Regions from separate parts of the Nocardia sp. NPDC052566 genome, predicted to be linked through region 2. Evidence: riboswitches for the same ligand, from Rfam matches in the RefSeq annotation. Region 2 holds a riboswitch; the other holds the start of a gene.
The links. A riboswitch is a leader RNA that binds a small molecule or an ion and turns the genes downstream of it on or off. The one in region 2 is predicted to bind glycine.
Positions count from the first base shown of each region.

Region 1: it holds a riboswitch for glycine, as region 2 does, so the genes downstream of both, glyA (serine hydroxymethyltransferase) here and gcvP (aminomethyl-transferring glycine dehydrogenase) in region 2, are expected to answer to the same signal.

Region 1 is NZ_JBIUAF010000002.1:204,754-216,107, reverse strand. Features, by position in the region: gene ACIG5A_RS08370 (L-serine ammonia-lyase) at 1-882, opposite strand, end outside; gene glyA (serine hydroxymethyltransferase) at 879-2,168, opposite strand; glycine riboswitch at 2,207-2,315, opposite strand; gene ACIG5A_RS08360 (IclR family transcriptional regulator) at 2,523-3,308, opposite strand; gene ACIG5A_RS08355 (putative nucleotidyltransferase substrate binding domain-containing protein) at 3,322-5,202, opposite strand; gene ACIG5A_RS08350 (GMC family oxidoreductase) at 5,368-6,924, opposite strand; gene ACIG5A_RS08345 (APC family permease) at 6,917-8,446, opposite strand; partial or broken gene ACIG5A_RS08340 (aldehyde dehydrogenase family protein) at 8,585-10,054, opposite strand; gene ACIG5A_RS08335 (aromatic ring-hydroxylating dioxygenase subunit alpha) at 10,071-11,216, opposite strand; gene solA (N-methyl-L-tryptophan oxidase) at 11,213-11,354, opposite strand, start outside.
Region 2 is NZ_JBIUAF010000005.1:723,387-734,740, forward strand. Features, by position in the region: gene ACIG5A_RS28185 (MerR family transcriptional regulator) at 1-461, shown strand, start outside; gene ACIG5A_RS28190 (bifunctional nuclease family protein) at 598-1,071, shown strand; gene ACIG5A_RS28195 (MerR family transcriptional regulator) at 1,215-1,808, shown strand; gene ACIG5A_RS28200 (TetR family transcriptional regulator) at 1,809-2,408, opposite strand; gene ACIG5A_RS28205 (M14 family zinc carboxypeptidase) at 2,502-3,842, shown strand; glycine riboswitch at 3,919-4,021, shown strand; gene gcvP (aminomethyl-transferring glycine dehydrogenase) at 4,164-7,010, shown strand; gene ACIG5A_RS28215 (HAD domain-containing protein) at 7,210-7,704, opposite strand; gene ACIG5A_RS28220 (alpha/beta hydrolase) at 8,114-9,016, shown strand; gene ACIG5A_RS28225 (hypothetical protein) at 9,107-9,664, opposite strand; gene ACIG5A_RS28230 (DM13 domain-containing protein) at 10,010-10,561, shown strand; gene ACIG5A_RS28235 (hypothetical protein) at 10,636-10,773, shown strand; gene ACIG5A_RS28240 (HNH endonuclease) at 10,826-11,354, shown strand, end outside.

The DNA.
Region 1 (11,354 bases), on a different contig from region 2:
GATGCCCGCGGCACCGTTGGTCGGCGCGGTGACGACCCGGCCGCCCGCGGCGTTCTCCTCGTTGACGGCCATGGCGTACAGCGTGACCCACTCCATGGCGCGCAACGGGTCGGTGTCATCGGATTCGGCGGTGAGGCGCTCGAACAGCGTGGCGGCGCGACGGCGCACGCGCAGCGTTCCCGGCAGCACGCCGGAACTCGACATCCCCCGTTCGACGCACTGCCGCATGACTTTCCAGATCGACAGCAGATCGGCGCGCACCTGATCCGCACTGCGCGAGCACATCTCGTTGGCGAGCATCAGCGCGCTGATCGACAGCCCGGTGGCGGTGGTGAGCGCGAGCAGTTCACCTGCCGTGCGGAACGGGTACGGCACCATCACCGGTTGCCCGGCGGCCCGCTCCCCGATCTCGTCCTGGTCGAGCACGAAACCACCTCCGACGGAATAGAACTGGCGCTCCAGCAGCACCCGCCCCGCCCCGTCGGACGCACGGAACAGCATCCCGTTGGTGTGATAGTCCAGCTTGATCCGCCCTAGCAGTTCGATATCGTCGTCGACGGCGAACGCGATCGGCTGCACGCCGCCGAGCCGCAGGATCCCGCTGGCCCGCACCTCGGTGTCGGTGCTGAACACCACGTCCGGATCCACGGTCTCCGGCCGCTCACCGGACAGCCCGGCGACCACCGCCCCGACACTGCCGTGCCCATGCCCGGTCGCACCTAGCGAGCCGTACAGATGAACCCGGACGGCAGCCGTATCATGCAGCACCCCTGCGGCTTTCAGCCGCTCGATGAACGCGCCCGCGGCACGCATCGGGCCGACGGTGTGCGAACTCGACGGCCCGATGCCGACCCGGAACAGGTCGAAAGCGCTGATGGTCACGCGCGCATGCCCGGGTAGAGCGGAAACCGCTGCGCCAGTGCGTCGACCCGCGCGCCGAGCGCCGCCACCGATTCGGTCTTCAGCAGCGCGGCCGCGACGATATCGGCGACCTCGGCGAACGCCTCGGTGTCGAAGCCGCGGGTGGCCAGCGCCGGTGTCCCGATCCGCAGCCCGGAGCTCACCATCGGCGGCCGCGGATCGAACGGAATCGCGTTGCGGTTCACGGTGATCCCGATCGACGCCAGCACGTCCTCGCCCTGTTTGCCGTCGAGTTCGGCGTCGCGCAGATCGACGAGAACGAGATGCACGTCGGTACCGCCGCTGACCACGCCGATACCTGCGGCCCGGCAGTCCTCGGCGAGCAGCCGGTCGGCCAGAATGCGGGCGCCCGCGAGCGTCCGCTCCTGCCGCTCACGGAACTCCGGTTCCGCCGCCATCTTGAAGGCGACGGCCTTCGCCGCGATCACGTGCTCGAGCGGCCCGCCCTGCTGGCCCGGAAACACCGCCGAGTTCATCTTCTTGCCCAATTCCGGTGTGGCGAGGATGAATCCGCCGCGCGGACCACCGAGCGTCTTGTGCGTGGTCGAGGTGACAACATGCGCGTGCGGCACCGGCGAGGGGTGCAGCCCGGCCGCGACCAGACCGGCGAAGTGCGCCATGTCGACCATCAGGTACGCGCCGACTTCGTCGGCGATCCGGCGGAATTCGGCGAAGTCGAGCTGACGCGGATAGGCCGACCAGCCCGCGACGATCAGCTTCGGCTTGTGCTCGTGCGCCAGCCGGGCCACCTCGTCCATGTCGACCAGCTGGTCCTCGGCCCGAACATGATAGGCCGCGACGTCATAGAGCCGCCCGGAGAAGTTGAGCTTCATACCGTGCGTGAGATGACCGCCGTGGTCGAGCGCCAAGCCGAGAATGTGATCGCCCGGTTGCAGCAGCGCGTGCATCACCGCCGCATTGGCCTGTGCCCCCGAATGCGGTTGGACGTTGGCATATTCGGCGTGGAACAGCGCGCGCAACCGCGCGATGGCCAGCGTCTCGACCTCGTCGATATGCTCGCAGCCGCCGTAGTAGCGACGTCCGGCATACCCCTCGGCGTACTTGTTGGTCAGCACGGTGCCCTGGGCCTGCATGACCGCGAGCGGCGCGTAGTTCTCCGAGGCGATCATTTCCAGTCCGCGCTGCTGCCGATCGATTTCGCGATCGACGATCGCGGCGACGACGGGGTCGAAGTCGCGCAGCGAGGCGTCCAGTTCGGTGCGGACGGCGGAGGCGGGGTCGGCCATGGGAGAGCCTTTCATCGACGCGGATGCGTGGGGTTGGCTCCTCCCGCTCTGTCCAATGGCCTGAGAGATTCACGGCACAGTCACTGTGCGCTTGCCCCGTCGGCGAGTGCGCACTCGAAACGCGCACTACTTTCCAGAGTTGCCTGCGCGCAGCGGTACTGGGCCTGAGAGATTCCCGGGAGGGTGTTGCTCCTTCGGCTCTCCATCGAAATGGAGATCTCCCGCTGCGGTTGAACGGCGGATATTCAGTTGACTATCGAGTTGCGTAATACGATACAGTTGCGCAAAGCGCAACACGCGCGCGCTACGCAACTCAGTATTGTCCGGGTCACACCCCTTGTCAACGCGAGAGCGTCAGCCCAGATAACCGAGCCGCCTGCTGATCCCCGCCGCGCTCTTGATGGTCAGCTGCGCCATCTGCGCGAACCGATCCTGACTCATCCGATACGACGGCCCGGAAACGCTCAGCGCGGCCACCATCACGCCGTTGTGGTCGTACACCGGCGCGGCGACCGCGTTCAACCCGATCTCGAGTTCCTCGCGCACATCGGCCCAGCCGTTCGCCCGCACCTGCGCCAGCTGAGCGGCCAGATCGGCGACCTTGGTCAGCGTATTCGCGGTGAACGCCTCGAGTTTCGTACCGACCCGCTTGCGCATCTCCGCGGGCTCCAGCCCGGCCAGCAGCACCTTGCCGCTGGAGGTGGCGTGCGCGGGGCAGCTCTGCCCGACCCATGACCGCAGCGCGATCGAGCCGGGTCCGATCGCCTCGACGATATTGATGATCCGATTGCCGTCCAGCACAGCGATATTCGTCGTCTCCCCGGATTCGGCCGCGAGCGCGTTGCACGCGCCCTGGCTCTGCGAGACGAGATCGACCTGGGCGCTTGTCGATCCGGCGAGCCGGACGATGGAGAAGCCGAGCCGGTACTTGCCACGGTCGGACAGCTGTTCGACATATCCGCGCGATTCCAGCACGGTGATCAACCGGGAAACGGTAGATTTGTGCACGCCGAGTTCGGCGGCGATCTCCGTGACGCCCGCCTGGCCGAGTTTGGCGATGATCTCCATGACGAGCAGCGCGCGATCGACCGACTGCACCGCGGCAGCCCGCCCGCTGTCTTCCATGTCCTGTTTCGCCATGACAATCGCCATTCTAAGCCGAGTTCGCCCCGATACTGCGGACGTGTCTCTGCACCGCCGCGATCTCGCGCAGCGCGTCGTTGAGCAGGCTGCGATGCAGCGGGGACAGTTCGGACATCACCACGACATCGCCCGGACTGTGCCCGGCGGACAGCTGCTCGACCTGGTGCACCATCCGCATCCGCTGCAGCATGACGAACACCTCGGTGAGCACCGTGGCATCGCGCTCGGTGAGCGCGCCCGCGCTCGCGGCGGCCGCGAGCCGTACCGGCGTCGCGGCCGAGGTCACGCCCGCCGCGAGGCCACCCCAGCGGGCCAGGTTGACAATCGGCACCAGCGCATGGCTTTTCAGGTCGAAGGTGCCGCCGCGCCTGGACAGCACGTCGCGCAGCGAGCGGGCGCGCACCCGGCCCGAGAGCGCGTCGAGCAGCTGTAGTCGCAGCGCGTTGGGATGTTCGGCGCGCATGCTGCCGAAGGCGGCGGGCACGGTGTGCAGCGCGGGATCACCCCACACCACCCGCCCGTCGATGAGCAGCGACGACATGATCAGCCCGCGATCGCGCAGCGGATCGTCGAGCCATTCCGCGGCCGCCTTCGTCCAATCCGACCGGGAGCGGGCGAATTTCGGCTTCGCGGCGATCGCACCGTTGCTGTCGGCGGGCAGCCCGCAGCCGTCGAGGATGGCGTGTGCGCGTTCCGCGATCGCGCGCAGTTGCCCACTGGCGCCGGACAATTCGTCGGACCAGGACAGCGCGCTGTCCACGTCGGAGGACGGCATCGCCTCGCGGCGGGCAACACTGCCCAGGCTCAGCCAGGCGAATCCGTCACTCGGCGCGTCAGGATGTTCGGCGAGCGCGAGTTCCAGCGCCTTGCGCACCACCGAGTCGATCACGACCGACAGGATGGCGCTGGTCGCCGACGCTTTGGTGCCGTTGCGGAACAGATCCACCGTGGTGCCCGCGATTTCGCGCGCGGCCCGTTGCAGCTGCGCGGCATCGGTGGCCGCGCCGATCGCCCGGCGCAGGGCGAAACTCTGCCGCGCCGAAGCCGCGAGCAGGTCGGCATCCTCGAGCACGCCGAGCACCTCGCCGCGATGCGACACCACGGGCATATGGCGCAGCCCGCATTCGAGCATCTCCATCAGCACGGTCTCGGCGCTCAGATCGGCGGTGACCCGGCGCGCCGGTGCGCTCATCACCCGGCCGATCGCGACGTCGACCGGCAGCCCCGCCGCGACCACCCTGGTGCGCAGATCGCGGTCGGTGAAGATGCCGAATTCGCCGTCCGGCAACCGGATCAGCACGTAGGAGACGCGCGCGTCGGTCATCCGCACCACGGCATCGCGCACGCCCGTCTCCGGTGTCACGAAAACGGCTCGGCCCGAGACGAGTTCGCCGACCGGACGGCTGCCGAGCACCTGCGCCATCGGTGTCCGGTCGCCGGAGGAGGTCTTCCATGCCGAGGAGGCGAGGAAGGCCAAGCCGTCCGGCTGGGCGAACTGCGCACGCACCAGCGCACCCGGCAGCCGGATCAGCAGGCTCGGTTCGGTTGCGCGCGCGATGAATTCGGCACTACCGCCGGTCAGCAGTGGCACATAGCCGAAGATCCCGCCCGGTTCGACCGTATCGATCGTCCGCCTACCGCCACCGCGTCCCCTACCGTCCGGCCGCCCACCATCGTCCTGGCGAACGCCCGGACCCGCCGACCGGACCGCGGCGTCCGCCGACGCGACGGAGCCGGTTACCGGGATACTCGACTGCAAGATGACGCCGCCGGTCCACAGCATCCAGATGTCGTCGGGCACCTGGGCCGCGTAGTCGGCGATCACCGCACCTGCGGTGAATTCCCGCAGTGAGCATGCCGCGGCGAGCCGATTCAGCTCGTCGCTCGGCATGGATTGAAACGGCGCGTTTGCACCGAGGAACACCGCGAGTCTCGCGGTCCGCGCGGGATCCAGATCGGCGGTCGCCCACGTGTCGCGAACCGTACGCGGCGCGTCCTGCCCGGCCTGCGCCGGGACGACGGGGGGTAGTAGCTCGCCGTCCGCGGGCATGGCGGCTCAGGTCCCTCTGATCAGGTCCGCGCACTTCTCTGCCATGGCCATGACAGTAATGTTCGGGTTCACCGCGGGCAATTTCGGCATCGCGGAGGCATCGACGACCCGCAGCCGCGAGACCCCCTTCACCCGCAGTTCCGGATCGAGCACCGCCATCGGATCGTCGGCCGCGCCCATCCGCGCGGTCGCCGCCGGGTGGTAGACGGTGTTGTGGGTGCCGCGGATGTAGTCGAGCAACTCCGCATCGGTCGTCGCCTCCGGTCCCGGCGCCAGCTCCCTGGCGATCCATTCGCGCAGCGGCGACTGCTCGGCGATCCTGCGCGCCAACCGGATCCCGGCGAGCATGGTGCGCTCGTCGTGGCCGTCCGGATCGGTGAAGTAGCGCGGATCCACCTTGGGCCGATCACGAAAGTCCCTGCTGCGCAATCGCACCGTGCCGCGCGAACGCCCCTGTGTGACGTTGGGCGTCAGGCAGAAGCCGTTGTCGGTGGTCGGATAGCCACGGCGCACGGTATTCATGTCGAACGGCACGCTGCCGTAGTGCATCATCACGTCCGGCACCGCGAGCGACTCGTCGGTCGTGGCGAAGACGCCGATCTCCCACCACTGCGTCGAGGTGTCGACCATCGGCCGCGCGGCCTCCCAGAAGACCAGTCCCTCGACATGGTCGTCCAGATTCGAGCCGACGCCCGGCGCATCGACCCGCACCGCGATGCCGAGCTCACGCAACTGCTCGGCGGGCCCGATACCGGAGAGCTGCAACAACTTCGGCGTATCGATGGCGCCGGCGGTGACGACGACCTCGCGCCGCGCCGACACCGTGTCGTAGCCGGTGAGATCGGGCCGCTGATACCGCACGCCGGTGGCCGCGCCCGCCTCGTCGAACAGGATCTCGCTGACCCAGCATCCGGTGCGCACCGCCAGATTCGGCCGCGACCCCATGATCGGATGCAGGTAGGCGTGCGAAGACGACATCCTGGTGCCGTCCTCGTCGGCGTTGATCTGGAACCAGCCCGCGCCGTTGCGCACGGTCGCGCCGCGATTGAACTGGACCGTCGGCAGCCCGACCGCCGCCGCGGCGGCGAGCACCGCCTTGCCGCACGGATCGTCGGGCGGGATATCGCGCAGCCGGACCGGACCGCCGCGGCCGTGCTGTTCGCCCGGTGCGTCGTTGTTCTCCAGCCGCGTGACATAGGGCAGCAGATCGGCCGCGCCCCAGCCCTTCGCGCCCATCGCCGCCCACTCGTCCAAACCCTCGGCGGGCGGCCAGAACGCGATACACGAGTTGTGCGAGGAACATCCGCCGAGCACCTTCGCCCTGGCATGGCGCAGGAAGCTGTTGCCGCGCTCCTGTGGTTCGACCGGATAGTCCCAGTCGTAACCGGAATCGAGCAGATGCATCCACCTGGTGAGCTCGAGTATGTCGCGGTCGCCGACGTCGGACGGCCCCGCCTCCACCAGGCACACCGTCACATCCGGGTTTTCGCTGAGACGCGCGGCGAGCACACAGCCCGCGGTGCCGCCGCCCGCGATGACGTAGTCGAAGACGGTGTCAGACATCGGACCGCACCTCCGCGGCGTGCGCGGCAAGTGTCCCGATGCTCTTGCGCCCCTTGAGCAAATACCAGAGCAAGCCCGCGCCGAGGATCGCGCCGATGTAGACGAACGCGCCCCAGGTGTTGTACCAGGGTGTGCCGTAGACATCCGCGCGCGGCCAGGCCAGGTTCAGCGCCATGCCGATCCCCCACACCACCGCGACAACGTTCACCGCGATGCCCCACTTACCCATGGTGAAGTAGCCGCCCGCCTGCAAATCCCTTGGCGGCCACTGCCCTTGCAGCCGCTGCTTCAGCATCGGCCCGGTCACCATCAGGTAGGCCAGGTAGATCATGATGATCGCGATCGAGGTCAAGACCGTGAAGATCTTCGGCTGGCCGATGTTGATCACCAGGATCAGCGCGGACAGCACGCCGATCAGCACCGCGGGAATCACCGGTGTCTGCGTCTTCGGATGGACCCGGGCGAGCCTGTCGCCGAACGGAAGTGCGTTGTCGCGCGCCATGGCGAAGGCGAGCCGGATGGCCGCGGTGTGCACGGCGAGCGAGCAGACCGTCACCGCGACCACGATGCACACCAGGAAGATGGTGCCGAGCGGGCCCCACATCACCTGCTCGACAATGTATTGCAGGCCGCCGCTCGAGCTGCCGATCTGCGGATCGTTCAGATCCGGTGCGGCCATCACCGCGAAAACCAGGATGGCGCCGCCGATCACGAAGGAGGCGAGCAGCGCACGCAGGATCGCCTTGGGCGCGGTGCGCCGCGGCTCCACCGTCTCCTCACCGAGCGAGCTCGCGGTGTCGAAGCCGTACATGACATAGCCGGAAGCCAGCGTGGCCACCAGGAAGGCGCCGAGGTATCCGCCGGTCTCGCCCGCGCCGTATCCGTGCGTGGAGAAGAAAACCTGCGGTCCGCGAGTCCAATTGGCCGCCAGGATGATCGCGATCAATACCGCGGCGACGAGTTCGATGAACACACCGGCGCTGTTGATCCTCGCCATCAGCCGGACGCCGAAAGCATTGACGGCGGTGGTGAATACGATCATCACGGTGCCGAGCACCACCGCATTGGTCGCGTAATCGTATTGCCCGTTGCCGTCACCGATGAGCTGGAAACCGCTCCACAGTCGCGGCAGGTTCAATTGCAGTGCGAGGACCACCGCGGACAGCGTCACGATCGACGCGGTCAGCATCAGCCAGCCGGATGACCAGCCGACGACCCTGCTGCCCAGCGCCTTTGCCCAGTTGTACACCGATCCGGCGACCGGGTACTTCGCCGCGAGCTCCATGAAGCACAGTGCGACGGCCAGCTGCCCTAGGAAAACCAGCGGCCATGACCATAGGTAAGCCGGACCGGCCGCGCCGAAACCGAAATAGAACAGCTGGAACGTGCCGGTGAGGATCGAGATATAGCTGACCCCGGCCGCGAAGCTGGCGAATTTTCCGATACTTCGGTCGAGGGATTCCCGGTACCCGAAATCCTCCATGCCGTTGTCATCGGAGACGCTGTGTTCCTTGACTACCATTGCAACCGTGCCTTCCGCGGTGTGCAGGCCGTACTGGCTGTCCGGCCTAGATGAAACTTGTGCTCACGAGCCAGCGGCCGGAGGCCGCTTCGCGCCGGGCCGGAGCGGAGCGCCAGCGGAGTCGGAGGCAGCCGCCATGAACCACGCCGCCGGCTTCGGTGCCGTGTTGTGCCAGATGTGCTTGATTTCCTGGTATTCCGCCAGACCGGTCGGGCCGAGCTCGCGGCCGTTGCCGGACTTCTTGAACCCACCCCACTCGGCGGCCGCGGTGTAGTAACCGAAGTCGTTGAGCCACACCGTCCCGTGCCGCAGCGCGCGCACCATCCGCTCGCCGCGCGCCGCATCCGCGGTGCGCACGCCGGCCGCGAGGCCGTATTCGGTGTCGTTGCCGAGCCGGATCGCCTCGGCCTCGGTGGTGAATCGCTCCACCGTCAATATCGGGCCGAAGGTCTCCTCCTGGACGATCCGCATGGATCGATCGCAGCGGTCGAAGATCGTCGGCAGGAAGTAACTACCGTTCGCCAATGCGGGATCGCTCGGCCGCACGCCGCCGGTGATCAGCTTCGCGCCCTCCGAAATGCCGAGCGCGACATAGGCTTCCACCTTCGCGCGATGATCGTCGGAGACCAGCGGGCCGGTCTCGCTCACTGGATCGAGGCCATTGCCCACCCGGATGCGTTCGGCCCGGTTCGCCAGCGCCGCGACGAAGTCGTCGGCGATGGACTCCTCGATGATCAGCCGGGTGCCCGCCGAACACACCTGCCCGGAATGCAGGAATACGCCGGTGAGCACCTGATCGACGGAGCTGACCCAGTCGGCGTCGGCGAAGACGATATGCGGATTCTTACCGCCGAGTTCCACCGCGACCTTGGTGACGTGCTCGGCCGCCACCTTGGCGATCGTCTTTCCGGTCGCGAGTCCGCCGGTGAACGAGATGAAGTCGACGTCAGGATTGTCGGTGAGCGCGGCGCCGAGCACCGCGCCGCTGCCCTGCACCAGGTTGAGCACACCGGGCGGCACCCCGGCCTCCACCGCGAGGCGGGCGAACGCGATGGTGGTCAGCGGGGTCACCTCGCTCGGCTTGGCGACCATCGTGCAGCCCGCCGCCAGCGCGGGCGCGACCTTCCACGACATCTGCAGCAGCGGGTAATTCCACGGCGCGATCAGCACACAGACGCCGATCGGCTCGCGGACCACCCGGCTCAGCACCGCCGGATCGCCGACATCGATCAGCCGATCGGCCTGTGTGCCGGCCAGATTCGCGTAGTAGCGGAATACCGAGATGACATCGTCGATATCGATCCGGCTCTCCGCCAGTGTCTTTCCGGTGTCGACCGTCTCCAGCCGGGCCAGCTGCTCCTTGTCGCGGTCGAGCAGGCCGGCGATCCGCACCAAAAGCGCCGTCCGCTCGGAAACCGGTGTCCCCGACCAGGTTCCGTCGTCGAACGCGGCACGGGCGGCGGCGACCGCACGGCGCGCGTCCTCCGGTGTCGCCTCGTCCACGGTCGCCACGACGGAACCGTCGGCCGGATTCACGATCCGGCGCCGACCGCCGTCCGCGGCATGCGTCCACGCACCGCCGATGAGCAGATCAGGGTCACCGTTCATACACACTCACCTCATGTCAGGAAAGACGACAGGACAGCCACTCGTGGAACTCCGCGATGTGGTGTTCGGCGGGCACGAGCACCCCGCCGTTGCGATAGGCACGCGAGGACATCGTCGGCTGGGTGCGCTCGCACGCCTCGAAGTCCTGTTCGTTGACCCGGTGGAACAGCTCCACCGAGCGGGAGACGTCGCGCCCTTCCGCGACAACGTCTTTGGTGTAGAGCCAGTCGCATTCGACGATGGTGCGATCGGCGGCCATCGGGTACATGCGGTGGAAGATGATGTGATCGGGCACCAGGTTGACGAAGACGGTCGGCCGGATGGTGATCGCGAAGTAGCGGCGGTCCTGCTCGTCCCTGATCCCGGGCAGCGGATCGAAGCCAGGTGAGCCGTCGACGGTGAATCCGGCGATGCCGGGCCCGAATTCGGCGCCGTGCCCGACGAACACCTGCGCCGCGAGACCCTGCGCGAATTCCGGTAGCACCTCGGTGAGCTCGGGATGGATGGTCGCGCAGTGGTAGCACTCCATGAAGTTCTCCACGATGAGCTTCCAGTTCGCCGCGACGTCGTAGACCACGCGGCGGCCCACCGCGAGCTTGTCGATCTCGTAGCCATCGATCGCGGTCGGATCGCCTAGGCGCTCGGTGACCGCGCCCATCACCTCGGCCTCGAACGAGGGCGGCTCGTCGGCGAGGCAGACCCAGGCGTAGCCGAGCCATTCGCGCAGCGCGACCCGGATCAGCCCGTAGGCGACCCGGTCGATATCCGCGCCGTGCTCATCCTTGAGCGCGGCCATATTCGGTGCGGCGACGAGCTTTCCGTCCAGGCCGTAGGTCCACGCGTGGTACGGGCACTGCAGATTGCGCCGCACCTGCCCCTCGTCCTCGGTGCACAGCATGGCGCCGCGGTGGCGGCAGATGTTCAGGAAGGCGCGCAGCTCACCGCCGCGATCGCGCACGATCAGCACGCTCTCCCTGCCGACCTGCACCCGCTTGAACTGGCCTGGCAGGCTGAGATCGCCGGATCGGATGGCGCAGAACCACATTCGCTCGAAGAGGCGTTCCTGCTCGGTCGCGAAGACCGCGTCGTCGACGTACCAGTTGCCGCCGAGGGTCGGGATGAGCGCCGGCGTCGTCACCTGCGGTAGATCGGCTGTTGTCATGGGGTCGCCACCAACCTTTGCGGATCGAAAAGTGCGATGGGATGAGCGGTTTTCGCCTCGGTGGCCAGATCGGCCAGGATCTCCCCCACCACCGGCACGAATTTGAAGCCGTGCCCGGAGAAGCCGCACGCGATCGTG
Region 2 (11,354 bases):
CGCTCGCCGAGATGCACGGTCGCGCCGCGCCACGTAGGCTCGGCGTCGTGCCAGGTGAGATCTCGCCGGACGAGCTGCGATTCGATCACGAAATCCGGCTCACCCGTGCGGATTTGCTGACCGAGGCGGGCATCGACGAGAAGTTCCTGAGCGATCTCATCCGGGCCAATCTGATCACCCCCGGCGCCGCGGGATTCTTCGACGCCGACGCGGTGACGCTGGCGAGGACCGCCAAGGCGATGGCCGAATTCGGGCTGGAAGCAAGGCATTTGCGCGCGTTCAAGCTGGCCGCCGACCGGGAGGCCGCGCTGGTCGCGCAGATCGCCGCGCCGATCGCCAAAAGTCGCGACGCGAGCGCCCGCGCGCGTGCCGAGGAGACGGTGCGCGAACTCGCGGCACTGTCGTTGACGCTGCACACGTGCCTGGTGAAGACGTCGGTGCGCAACGCGCTCGGCGGCTGAGTAAACCTCAGACAACACGCCGATTTCGACCGATGTACACGGGTCACTGCATGCCTCCAGGTTCGCCTAGACTCGTGGTACGGCGAGCTCCGCAGCGGTCATGCCGGGCGGCCGGCGAGTATGGGAGGCATGAGGGATGAGTGAGATGCGTGTGATCGGCATTCGTGTCGAGCAGCCACAGAATCAACCCGTGCTGTTGCTCCGCGAGGTGGCCGGAGATCGGTATCTACCGATCTGGATCGGGCAGGCCGAAGCGACCGCCATCGTGCTCGAGCAGGAGGGGGTGACGCCCATCCGCCCGCTGACCCACGATCTGATCAAGATCCTGATCACCCAGCTGGGCCATACGCTCAAGGAAGTCAGGATCGTCGACCTGCAAGAAGGCACGTTCTACGCGGATCTGGTGTTCGAGAACGATCTGCGCATCTCGGCACGGCCCTCGGATTCGGTAGCGATCGCCTTGCGTGTCGGTTGCCCGATCTACGCCGAGGAGCCGGTGCTCGAGGAGGCGGGTCTGGTGATGCCGGACGAGCGCGAGGACGAGGTGGAGAAGTTCAAGGAGTTCCTCGAGTCGGTCTCTCCGGACGATTTCAAGGCGACCGACAGCTGACAGACGCCGGTCTCTAGTAGCGGTCGAGACTTTTACCGCGCGTCGCGCTTGGTCGGACGATGTCGCTCCCTGGACAATCGAGGGGAGTAATCTCGACAGTTGGGCCACGTCCGTTATGGCCGGACGGGAGAGCCGGGTCATCGATGAGGCAAGGCGTCGGCGAAGCAAGGGAGTGGTCAGTGGCAGAGCAATCGCAGGATGTGGTACAGCCAGGCCTGTTCCCGGACGATTCGGTCCCCGACGATCTGGTCGGCTACCGCGTCCCCAGCGCATGCCAGGTGGCCGGGATCACGTACCGGCAGCTCGACTACTGGGCGCGCACCGGTCTGGTCGTACCGTCCATCCGTGGCGCCGCGGGCTCGGGTAGCCAGCGGCTGTACTCGTTCAAGGACATCCTCGTCCTCAAGATCGTGAAACGACTGCTGGACGCGGGCATCTCGCTGCAGAACATCCGGATCGCGGTGGATCACCTGCGCAGCCGCGGCGTGCAGGATCTCGCGGGTATCACGCTGTTCTCCGACGGCACCTCGGTCTACGAGTGCACCTCACCCGAGGAGGTCGTCGATTTACTGCAGGGCGGGCAGGGCGTTTTCGGTATCGCGGTGAGCGGCGCGATGCGCGAATTGACCGGTGCGATAGCGAATTTCCCGGCCGAGCGTGCCTCGGCGGTTACCGAGCGGCCCGAGGACGAGCTGTCCTTCCGCCGCAAGGCGAGGATGAACCGCAAGACCGGTTAGTCAGGTGGCGATGAGCGCGGTCAACGCGACCGCGCTCGCGCGCACATAGTCACGATCCACGTACGGGCGCAACGCGTTTCCGTGTTGCGCGAAGCCGGATAGCAGTGCCTCCACCGCGGGAGCCATGCGTGCCGCCTGGGCCGCGGTGGTGCGGATGCCCGAGTCGGCCCTGCGATCGGTCAGCAGTTCGGTGAGCAGCGGAAGTGCTTGCGGCACCTCTGCTTCGATCTCCGCCATCAACCGCGGATCGCGCAGCGCGGCCGCCATCGTCTCCAGTTCGAAGGCGAAACGCTCGTGCGCACGGCCGTCGGCCGGGCCGAGCATCGCCGCCACGTAGCCGTCGAGCACCTCGGTGAGGCTCAGCACCGGATCGGCGAGCGGGCGCAGCGATTCGTTGAAGTCCTCCACCGTCTGCCGCGTCGCGGCGACCAGCAGCGCGCGTTTGCTGCCGAAGATGGAGTAGACGGCGCCGGTGGTCAGGTGCGCGCGCTCGGCGATCTCGCCGAGTTTCGCCGCCTGGTACCCGTGTTCGGCGATGTCGGCGACTGCCGCCGCGATCAGCGCCTTCCGGTTGTTCTCCCGAATCTGCTCGCGTCGCATGCAGCGATGATAACGTCGTTATCGAAATAACGGAATTATCTGAAGCCGGATCGTCGCTGGCCGGTCGGCTCGCGAGCGGATGTGGAGGACGCGGTGGACGAACTCGGCGCACTCGTCGGGCCGATGCGGCCGATCGAGGCGTTCCCGACGGTGGACGAGCTGAACGAGCTCGCCGACAAGCTGGGCGCACGGCATCCGGAACGGGTGATCATCTCCGAGATCGGGCGCTCGCGCGGCGGCGACGCCATCCGATCGGTGCGGGTCGGCTCGGGGGAGCGCCAGATCATCGTGATCGGCAACCCGCATCCGAACGAGCCGATCGGTATGGCCACCATCGCGCACCTGCTCGACCGGATGGCCGAGGACGAAGCGCGAACCCTCGGCGCCACATGGCATTTCGTGCTCTGTGCGGATCCGGACGGCACCCGGCTCAACGAGGGCTGGTTCGCCGGACCGCTCACCCGCGGCCGGGTCGCGCGCGGCTACTACCGGCCGCCCGCCGGCGAACAGCCGGAGTGGTCGTTTCCCACCACCTGGCGCGGGCGGGCGGTCGGCACGCCGCTGCCGGAGACCGAGGCGCTGATGGACCTGATCGACCGGACCAGGCCCGCGTTCATCGCCTCGCTGCACAACGCCGATTTCGGTGGCGGCTTCTTCTACACCTCCGGTGGTGACGAGACCTATTGGTCGGCGCTTACCGACCTGCTGATCGCGCACGACCTCCCGGTTCACGACGGAGCGGCGGACGCGCCGGGAGCCGCGCTATGGCAGCGCGGCGTCTTCGCGGTGCCCACCTTCGCCACCATGGCGGACGCGCAGGTCGCCGCGGGCGTGCCGGAGGACGCGGCGGCGGTCGGCGGTGGCGGAATTCGCGACTACGCGGCCCGGTACGGGGCGGCGGTGCTGGTCTGCGAGCTGCCGCTGTGGATCGACCCGCGGGTCGACGACGCGACGCCGAGTGGGCGGACACTGCGCGAGGTCCTCTCGGAGTGTGCCGCCGGGTACCGCGAGGTCGCCGCGACGGGTGCGGCGGTACTCGAGCGCATCGCGGACCGGCTGACCGGAGCGAGTCCGTTCGAACGCGCGGCAACGGCGCTCGTTGCCGCGCTGCCCGAAATCGCGCGGACCAAAGAGGCTGCCGCGGACCAGGATCGGATCGCCACCCGCGCCGAGGAGTTCACCGAGGAGTACGTCTGGCTCGGCGTGTTCCGGTTGCGGCTCGGCGGCATGCTGATGCGGCTGCTGGACGAGGTGGCGGGGCCCGCGGCGGTGGCGGCCGAGCGGGCGCGCTTCGGCGCGATATTCGAGAAGTGGTGTGCCGATGTCGAAGCCGATGCCCCCGGCCGGGCGGTGCCACGGGAACAGTTGGTCGCGATTCAAGCGAGTGCGATCGCCACCGCCGTGACCAGGTTGCGGGCCGGGCTGCCGCTGTGAGTGACGAGGGCGACACGGCGAGGAGGGGGCCTGTGGCGCGCGACGGCGTGTCGGCGGCCTAAACTAGCGGGTGCGTCGTAGCCGTGCGGGAGAGTTCCGGTCTTTCACAAGAAGTCCGGGCGCCGAAGGAGCAGCACCTCCCCGTCAATCTCTCAGGCAAAAGGGACCGTGCGGGCATCGACGCCTCTGGAAAGCGGTGACGGCTGTGCGCAGCCGGTCGCCCGCCCACGGGGAAAGGGGTTGTCACCCCGAATCTCTCAGGCGCCACGACAGAGGGGGAGGGCTGGTATCCGTCGATCCCCGTGATCGACCCGCCCGACCATGGGAGCTACTGCCGTGACTCGATCATTTGCCGACCGCCACATCGGACCCGACCGGGCCGAACTCGACCGGATGCTCGACGTCGTCGGCGTCGCGTCGCTGGACGAACTCGCCACCGCCGCGCTGCCCGCCAGCATCCTCGACGGCACCGGCCTGACCGGACTGCCGCCCGCGGCAACCGAACACGAGGTGCTCGCCGAACTCGCCGAGCTCGCGCACTCGAATACCGTGGCCACCTCGATGATCGGGCTCGGCTACTACGACACGCTCACCCCGCCCGTGCTCGTGCGCAACCTGCTGGAGAATCCGGCCTGGTACACGGCCTACACCCCGTACCAGCCCGAGATCAGCCAGGGCAGGCTCGAGGCGCTGCTCAACTTCCAGACCATGGTGTCGGACCTGACCGGCATGGACGTGGCCAACGCGTCCATGCTCGACGAGGCCACCGCCGCCGCCGAGGCGATGACGCTGCTGCGCAGGGCGGGCCGGTCCAAGTCGGCGCGGCTGCTGATCGACGCCGACCTGTTCCCGCAGACCCGCACCGTGCTGCACACCAGGGCCGAACCGCTCGGCATCGAGATCGTCGAGGCGGATCTGTCCGGTGGTGCGCTGCCCGAGGGTGACTTCTTCGGCGTGCTGCTGCAGGCGCCCGGTGCGTCGGGTCGCATCGTCGACTGGACCCCGGTCATCGCGGCGGCGCACGAGCGCGGCGCGCTGGCCGCCGTTGGCGCGGATCTGCTGGCGATGACGCTGATCACCTCGCCGGGCGAGCAGGGCGCGGACGTCTGCTTCGGCACCACCCAGCGCTTCGGTGTCCCGCTCGGCTTCGGTGGTCCGCACGCCGGATACCTCGCGGTGCGGCAGCAGCACGCGCGTCAGCTGCCCGGCCGCCTGGTCGGCGTCTCGGTGGACGCGGACGGCGATCTCGCCTACCGGCTCGCGCTGCAGACCCGCGAACAGCACATCCGCCGGGAGAAGGCGACCTCGAACATCTGTACCGCACAGGTACTGCTCGCGATCGTCGCGGCGATGTACGCCAGCTACCACGGCGCGGACGGGCTGCGCGCCATCGCGCGCCGGGTGCACGGGCACGCCGCCACCATCGCGGCCGGGCTCGACGGTGCCGTCGTGCACGCCAGCTTCTTCGACACCGTGCTGGTGCAGGTGCCCGGCGGTGCGGAAGCCGTTGTCGCCAAGGCGAAGTCGCGCGGGATCAACCTGCGCCTGGTGGACGCCGATCACGTCGGCATCGCCTGCGACGAGGCCACCACCGAGGGACACGTCGTCGCGGTGCTCGAATCCTTCGGCACCGCACTGTCGTTGGATCAAGCACCGGCATCGGACAGCGCCGACCCGCGGCCGGTCGCGGCCGCCATCGAGACGCGCACCTCGGAATTCCTGACCCACCCCGCGTTCACCCGGTACCACACCGAGACCGCGATGCTGCGTTACCTGCGCTCGCTGTCCGACAAGGACATCGCGCTCGACCGCAGCATGATTCCGCTCGGCTCGTGCACCATGAAGCTCAACGCCACCGCGGAGATGGAGGCCATCACCTGGCCCGGCTTCGCCAGGGTGCACCCCTACGCGCCGGTCGAGGACGCGCCCGGCCTGCTGAAACTCATTGCGGACCTGGAGAACTGGCTGTCCGACATCACCGGCTACGACTCGGTGAGCCTGCAGCCGAACGCGGGCAGCCAGGGCGAATACGCCGGGCTGCTGGCGATCCGGCGCTACCACCTCGATCGCGGTGACGCACACCGCGATACCTGCTTGATCCCGTCTTCGGCGCACGGCACCAATGCCGCGTCGGCGGCCATGGTCGGGCTGCGGGTCGAGGTGGTCAAGTGCCGCGACAACGGCGACGTCGACCTGGACGACCTGCGCGCCAAGATCGCCGACCATGCCGATCGGCTGGCCTGCATCATGATCACCTACCCGTCCACGCACGGCGTGTACGAGCACGAGGTCGCCGAGCTGTGCGGGCTGGTGCACGACGCGGGCGGCCAGGTGTACGTCGACGGCGCGAACCTGAATGCCCTTGTCGGCCTGGCCCGTCCGGGCAAGTTCGGCGGCGACGTCAGCCACCTGAACCTGCACAAGACCTTCTGCATCCCGCACGGCGGCGGTGGTCCCGGCGTCGGGCCGGTCGCGGTCCGCGCCCACCTCGCGCAGTACCTGCCCGGCGATCCGCTGGAAACCGGTTCGCACGCGGTGTCCGCCGCCGAGTACGGCTCGGCCTCGATCCTCCCGATCACCTGGGCCTACATCCGCATGATGGGCGCCGACGGCCTGCGCCGTGCCACCCTCTCGGCCATCGCCTCCGCCAATTACATTGCGCGACGACTGGATCCGCACTTCCCGGTCCTCTACACCGGCGAGAACGGCATGGTCGCCCACGAGTGCATCCTCGACCTGCGCGAGATCACCAAGGAAACCGGCGTCACCGTCGACGACGTGGCAAAGCGCCTCGCCGACTACGGCTTCCACGCTCCCACCATGAGCTTCCCGGTGGCGGGCACGTTGATGGTGGAACCCACCGAAAGCGAAAACCTCGCCGAGGTGGACGATTTCGTCGAAGCCATGATCGCCATCCGCAAGGAAATCGACCAGGTCGCCTCCGGCGCCTGGCCCGCCGACGACAACCCGCTGCGCGGCGCCCCCCACACCGCCGCCAGCCTGGTGGGTGAATGGAACCACCCCTACACCCGCGAAACCGCCGTCTACCCACGGGGACTCGGCCACGCCCGCGCAAAGGTCTGGCCGTCGGTCCGCCGCATCGACGGCGCCTACGGCGACCGCAACCTGGTCTGCTCCTGCCCCCCGCTGGAGGCGTACGCGGACTGAGAGCCGACCGATCGTAGAACGGCCCAGCGCCCCAGCGGTTCCCGGAACCGCTGGGGCGTTTTTGTCTGCCTGGCCAGGGCGACCGGTCAGTCGACGGCCGGTTCGGCCCTCATCGTCATCGGCGTCGTCATCCCCGCACTCGCCGTCTATTTTGCCGCCGTCAACGCATACCACCGAGTGTGGCCGTTGGCGGAAGGCATCAGGAGACCCGCAGCCAATGGGCGAGGGCGGTGAAGTCGTCGTCGCCGAGGCCTCGGGACGGTTCGATGTGCCGCAGGAGTGCGCGGGCTCGATGGTGGGTGGCGACCCAGGTGCGGTCGGCGTCGGTGAACTCGTCGTCGACCCAGGCGAAGGGGCGCCCGGCGGCCCAGGCCACCAGGGTGCGGGTTTTCCAGCACAGGCCGAACCAGCGGTCTTCGTGATCGTGCTCGGGGGTAGGCTCCGGCCAGCAGACGACGGGGAGCGGTGGGAGGCCGAGCCGTGGCGCTATTTCGGTGTTGGCTCCGTGTTCCCATGCTGTGGCCCAGACCAATTGGCACGACAGCGCTGCCAGACGCTGCCCCAGATCGGGGTTGAGCCGCGAGAAGCGGTCGTGCGGTGCGGCATCGGGCAGATCGCGGTGTGCGTCCGCGCCGAAGGGGAGCAGTGGGCCGTCGACATCGAGGAACAGCAGCGGGAGTTGCCTATCGGTCATACCGCGCCGGTCCGATCGGCGAACTCGGCATTGCGGGCGGTGATCTCGGTGTCGATCATTGGGACTCATCGTCCCCGCCCGGCTCGGCGTTACGGCTTGTCGAGGGTGTCAGAGCCGAGATGGCTGGTTCTGTATCGAGTACTGCTGTGGTGCACCATCATCCGTGCGCGGCAACCGCGTGACAGCGGGTTCGCTGTCGTCGTGCACTGCCCTGTTGTCTCGGGGTATCCGCGCTGAGCGGACACTTTTCGGGTGACGGGGGTGATTTTCGGGCCGTTCGGGCGAAAAGTGTCTGCTCAGCAGAGGTGAGGCGGGTGGGAGTGGCGGGCGTCGCAATGTGATCGCAAAGTGGGGGCGGTACAACGGAATAGTGAGGGCTTCAAAGTATTTGGGCGTGGTGGTGGGTGCGATGGTGCTGGCGGCGCTGAGTGCTTGTCCCGTGGGAGCGGCTCCGCCGGGGGCTAATGTGGTGCGCGAGGAGTCGTTGGGGGAGGGCGCCGTTCGGGTCGATGTCTATTCGCCTGCGATGGATCGGGTGGTGACGAACAGGGTGCTTCGGGCGGCGGGCGGTGGGCCCGCCCCGACGTTGTACCTGCTGACCGGGCTCGGTGGCGGCCTGGATGGCATCTCGTGGTGGGACAACACGGATGTGCGGAAGTTCTTCGCGGACAAGCACGTCAACGTAGTCATGCCGGTCGGTGGCGCCTCCACCCTGTACACCGATTGGCTCAGTGCCGATCCGGTGCTCGGGCGGAATCGGTGGCAGACCTACCTCACCCAGGAACTGCCCGGCGTTATCGACGCGCAGCTCGGCACGACGGGGCGCAACGCGCTCGCCGGCGTGTCGATGAGTGGAGGGTCGGCGGTCGACCTGGTCATCCAGTCTCCGGCCCGATACGCCGCGGTCGCGTCCTACAGCGGGTGCCCATGGGCCGCGAACCCGGCCGGTATGGCCATCGTCAGCGCTCAGGTCGCGCGCGGCGGCGGGAACCCGGTGAACATGTGGGGCGCGCCGGGCGGCAACGGCTGGCGCGCGCACGACGCATTCGCGAACGCGGCGGCACTCACCGGTAAAACGATCTACCTGTCCGCCGCCACCGGCGTGCCCGGCGCCATCGACGGCGGCGGATGGATCTCCCCGACGGTCGAGGCGATCACGAACACGTGCACGTCCGCCTTCGCCGACCGCCTGGGCCAACTCGACATCCCCGCGATCCACGTCGAGCGCCCGCAAGGCGCCCACACGTGGGGCCTGTTCGAAGCCGACCTCCACGACTCCTGGCCGCACCTGGCCCGCGCCATCGGCGCCTGAACAACGAGCCACCGCGCACGAATCCCAGCGCCGCGCACCGATTTTCGCGGTATCCGGTGCGCGGTGCTGCGGAACCCGCGCGGCGGTGGGTCAGTCCGGCTCGGCGAGGTATTCGAGTTCGGCGCGCAGGGCAGCTACTTCGGCGGCCAGTTCGGCGCGGGCCATTTCGCGTTCCATGAGGTCGGCGCGCAGGGTGTGGATGGTGTCGGTGGCGGTGGCCAGTTTGCGGTCGGCGCCGATCAGGAGCCACTCGACGAAAGCGCGGCGGTCTACCTCGGCGTTGGCCTTGCCGATCCAGTCCACGACGTAGCCCAGCCATTCGGGCGGTTTCGGCGGCTTCGCGGGTGCTTCCCAGCCGCGCCGCAGTGAGGGTTTCGAGGAGAGGACCTGCTCTGTCCCGGGGGATTTCATCTGGGCCAGGTCGAGTTTCCCGGCGCCGGTGACCACGGCGATGAGGCGGTACTGTCCGGCGAGGTGCATTTTCAGCTCCGCCGTGCCGCGCGCGTCGACGTCCAGTGTGCCGAGCCACGGCCCATCCGCGGCGCCGACGATCGACTCGAGTATTTCCTGCTGCCCGGCGCCGCGCCGCAACCGCGTCACCCGCTCGCGAAGATCCTCCGGCGTAGCGGCCATCTGATCCCAATGCATCGCACCCCGCTCTCCTCGACCGACCCCACCCGTCGACCAACGATGCCGTGTCCACCCCGCCATGCCGGACTCGACACGCCGCAACACTCCTGGTCAAGCGATCATCAGGAACTCAGGTAAGTGACGCCCGAGAGGCGAGTTACGTGAGTTCCTGATGATCGGCTGTCCAAGTCCTCTTGCGGACCCCGGGCAGGCAGGCGGGATCCGCACGGCCGCATACCGATCGGGAACCCGCCGAGAGTATGAACTTTTTCTGACGGGGCGGCGTTAACGGGCGGATCGGCGGAGAATATTGAAGTCAGGGGGGCAAAATCCCTTTCGGTTCCACGATCCGGAGGAAATGACATGGTGTCCGCACGCAAACTCGCGCGCAACCCGATCACCTGGCTGGTGACGGTGATAGTAGTGGCGGGTCTCGTGTTCGCCATGGCGGCGCTGCAGCCGTGGCGACTGTTCACCAACAGGACGGTGGACGAGTCGATCCCGACCGTCGTCGCGCCGAGCGGTAAGCCGGGGACACCGCAGACGCCCGGTCAGCAGCAACCGCGCACGCTGGCGCGCGGCACCCTGATCTCGCACGAACACGCGACCTCGGGAACCGTCGTCATCCTCCAATTGGCCGACGGCAGTAGGGTTTTGCGGTTGGAGAACCTCGATACCTCGGACGGTCCCGACCTGCGCGTGTGGCTCACCGACGCCCCGGTGATCGAGGGCAAGTCCGGCTGGTTCGTCTTCGACGACGGCAAGCACGTCGAACTGGGTGACCTCAAGGGCAACAAGGGAAGTCAGAACTATCCGATCCCCGCCGAGGTGGATCTGAAAGCGCTGACCAGCGTCACCATCTGGTGCGCGCGCTTCCACGTGTCGTTCGGCGCCGCACAGCTGCAAGCGGGCTGACGACACCGCATAACGATCGCGGTAAAAAATGACCCGACAACCACGGGTCCGCTGTGCCACCATGTGATTCGACGATGATCGCCGCCACCGAGGCGGTGATCCATGAGCTGTACGGAAAGGAGGAAGCGGCTGTGAATATCGATGCCATGCGGCAGTACACGCGTGATGTGCGCGAGGGTACCGAACTCGGCCGCTTCCCGGCCTGCGCCTGATCCGCCACCTTTCCGCAATTCGCTCGCTTCTTCTCGAAACATGGTGATTCCCATGATCTTTCATCGCGCCGCCGCACCGGCGGTATTGACCGTCGACAACTGGATACACACGCGGGTGCTGGTACTGAACGCCAGCTACGAGGCGCTCGACGAGATCAGCGCCGACCGCGCGGTGGTGCTGGTGACGGCGGGCCTCGCCGAATCGGTCGCCGATCGGGAGCCGCACTTCCCGATCCGCTCCCAGCATCACGAGGTGGCGCTGCCGGAGACCATCCGGCTGCTGCGCTACGTGTACATCGAGCACACCGCGCGGGTACTCGACGAGAGCAGGGCCACCCTCGCCGGTGTGCTGCGCAGGGACAACCACCGCTGCGGCTACTGCGCCGCCTGGGCGCGCACCGTCGACCACATCCGGCCGCGCAGCCGGGGTGGCCCGAACACCTGGAACAACCTGATCGCCTGCTGCGCGCCGTGCAATACGGCCAAGGCCGATCGCACACCGGAAGAGGCGGGCATGCGACTGCTCTGGCAGCCGAAAGCCCCCAACGATCGAGAGAAGACCCAGCGGCGCATCTGGAAGC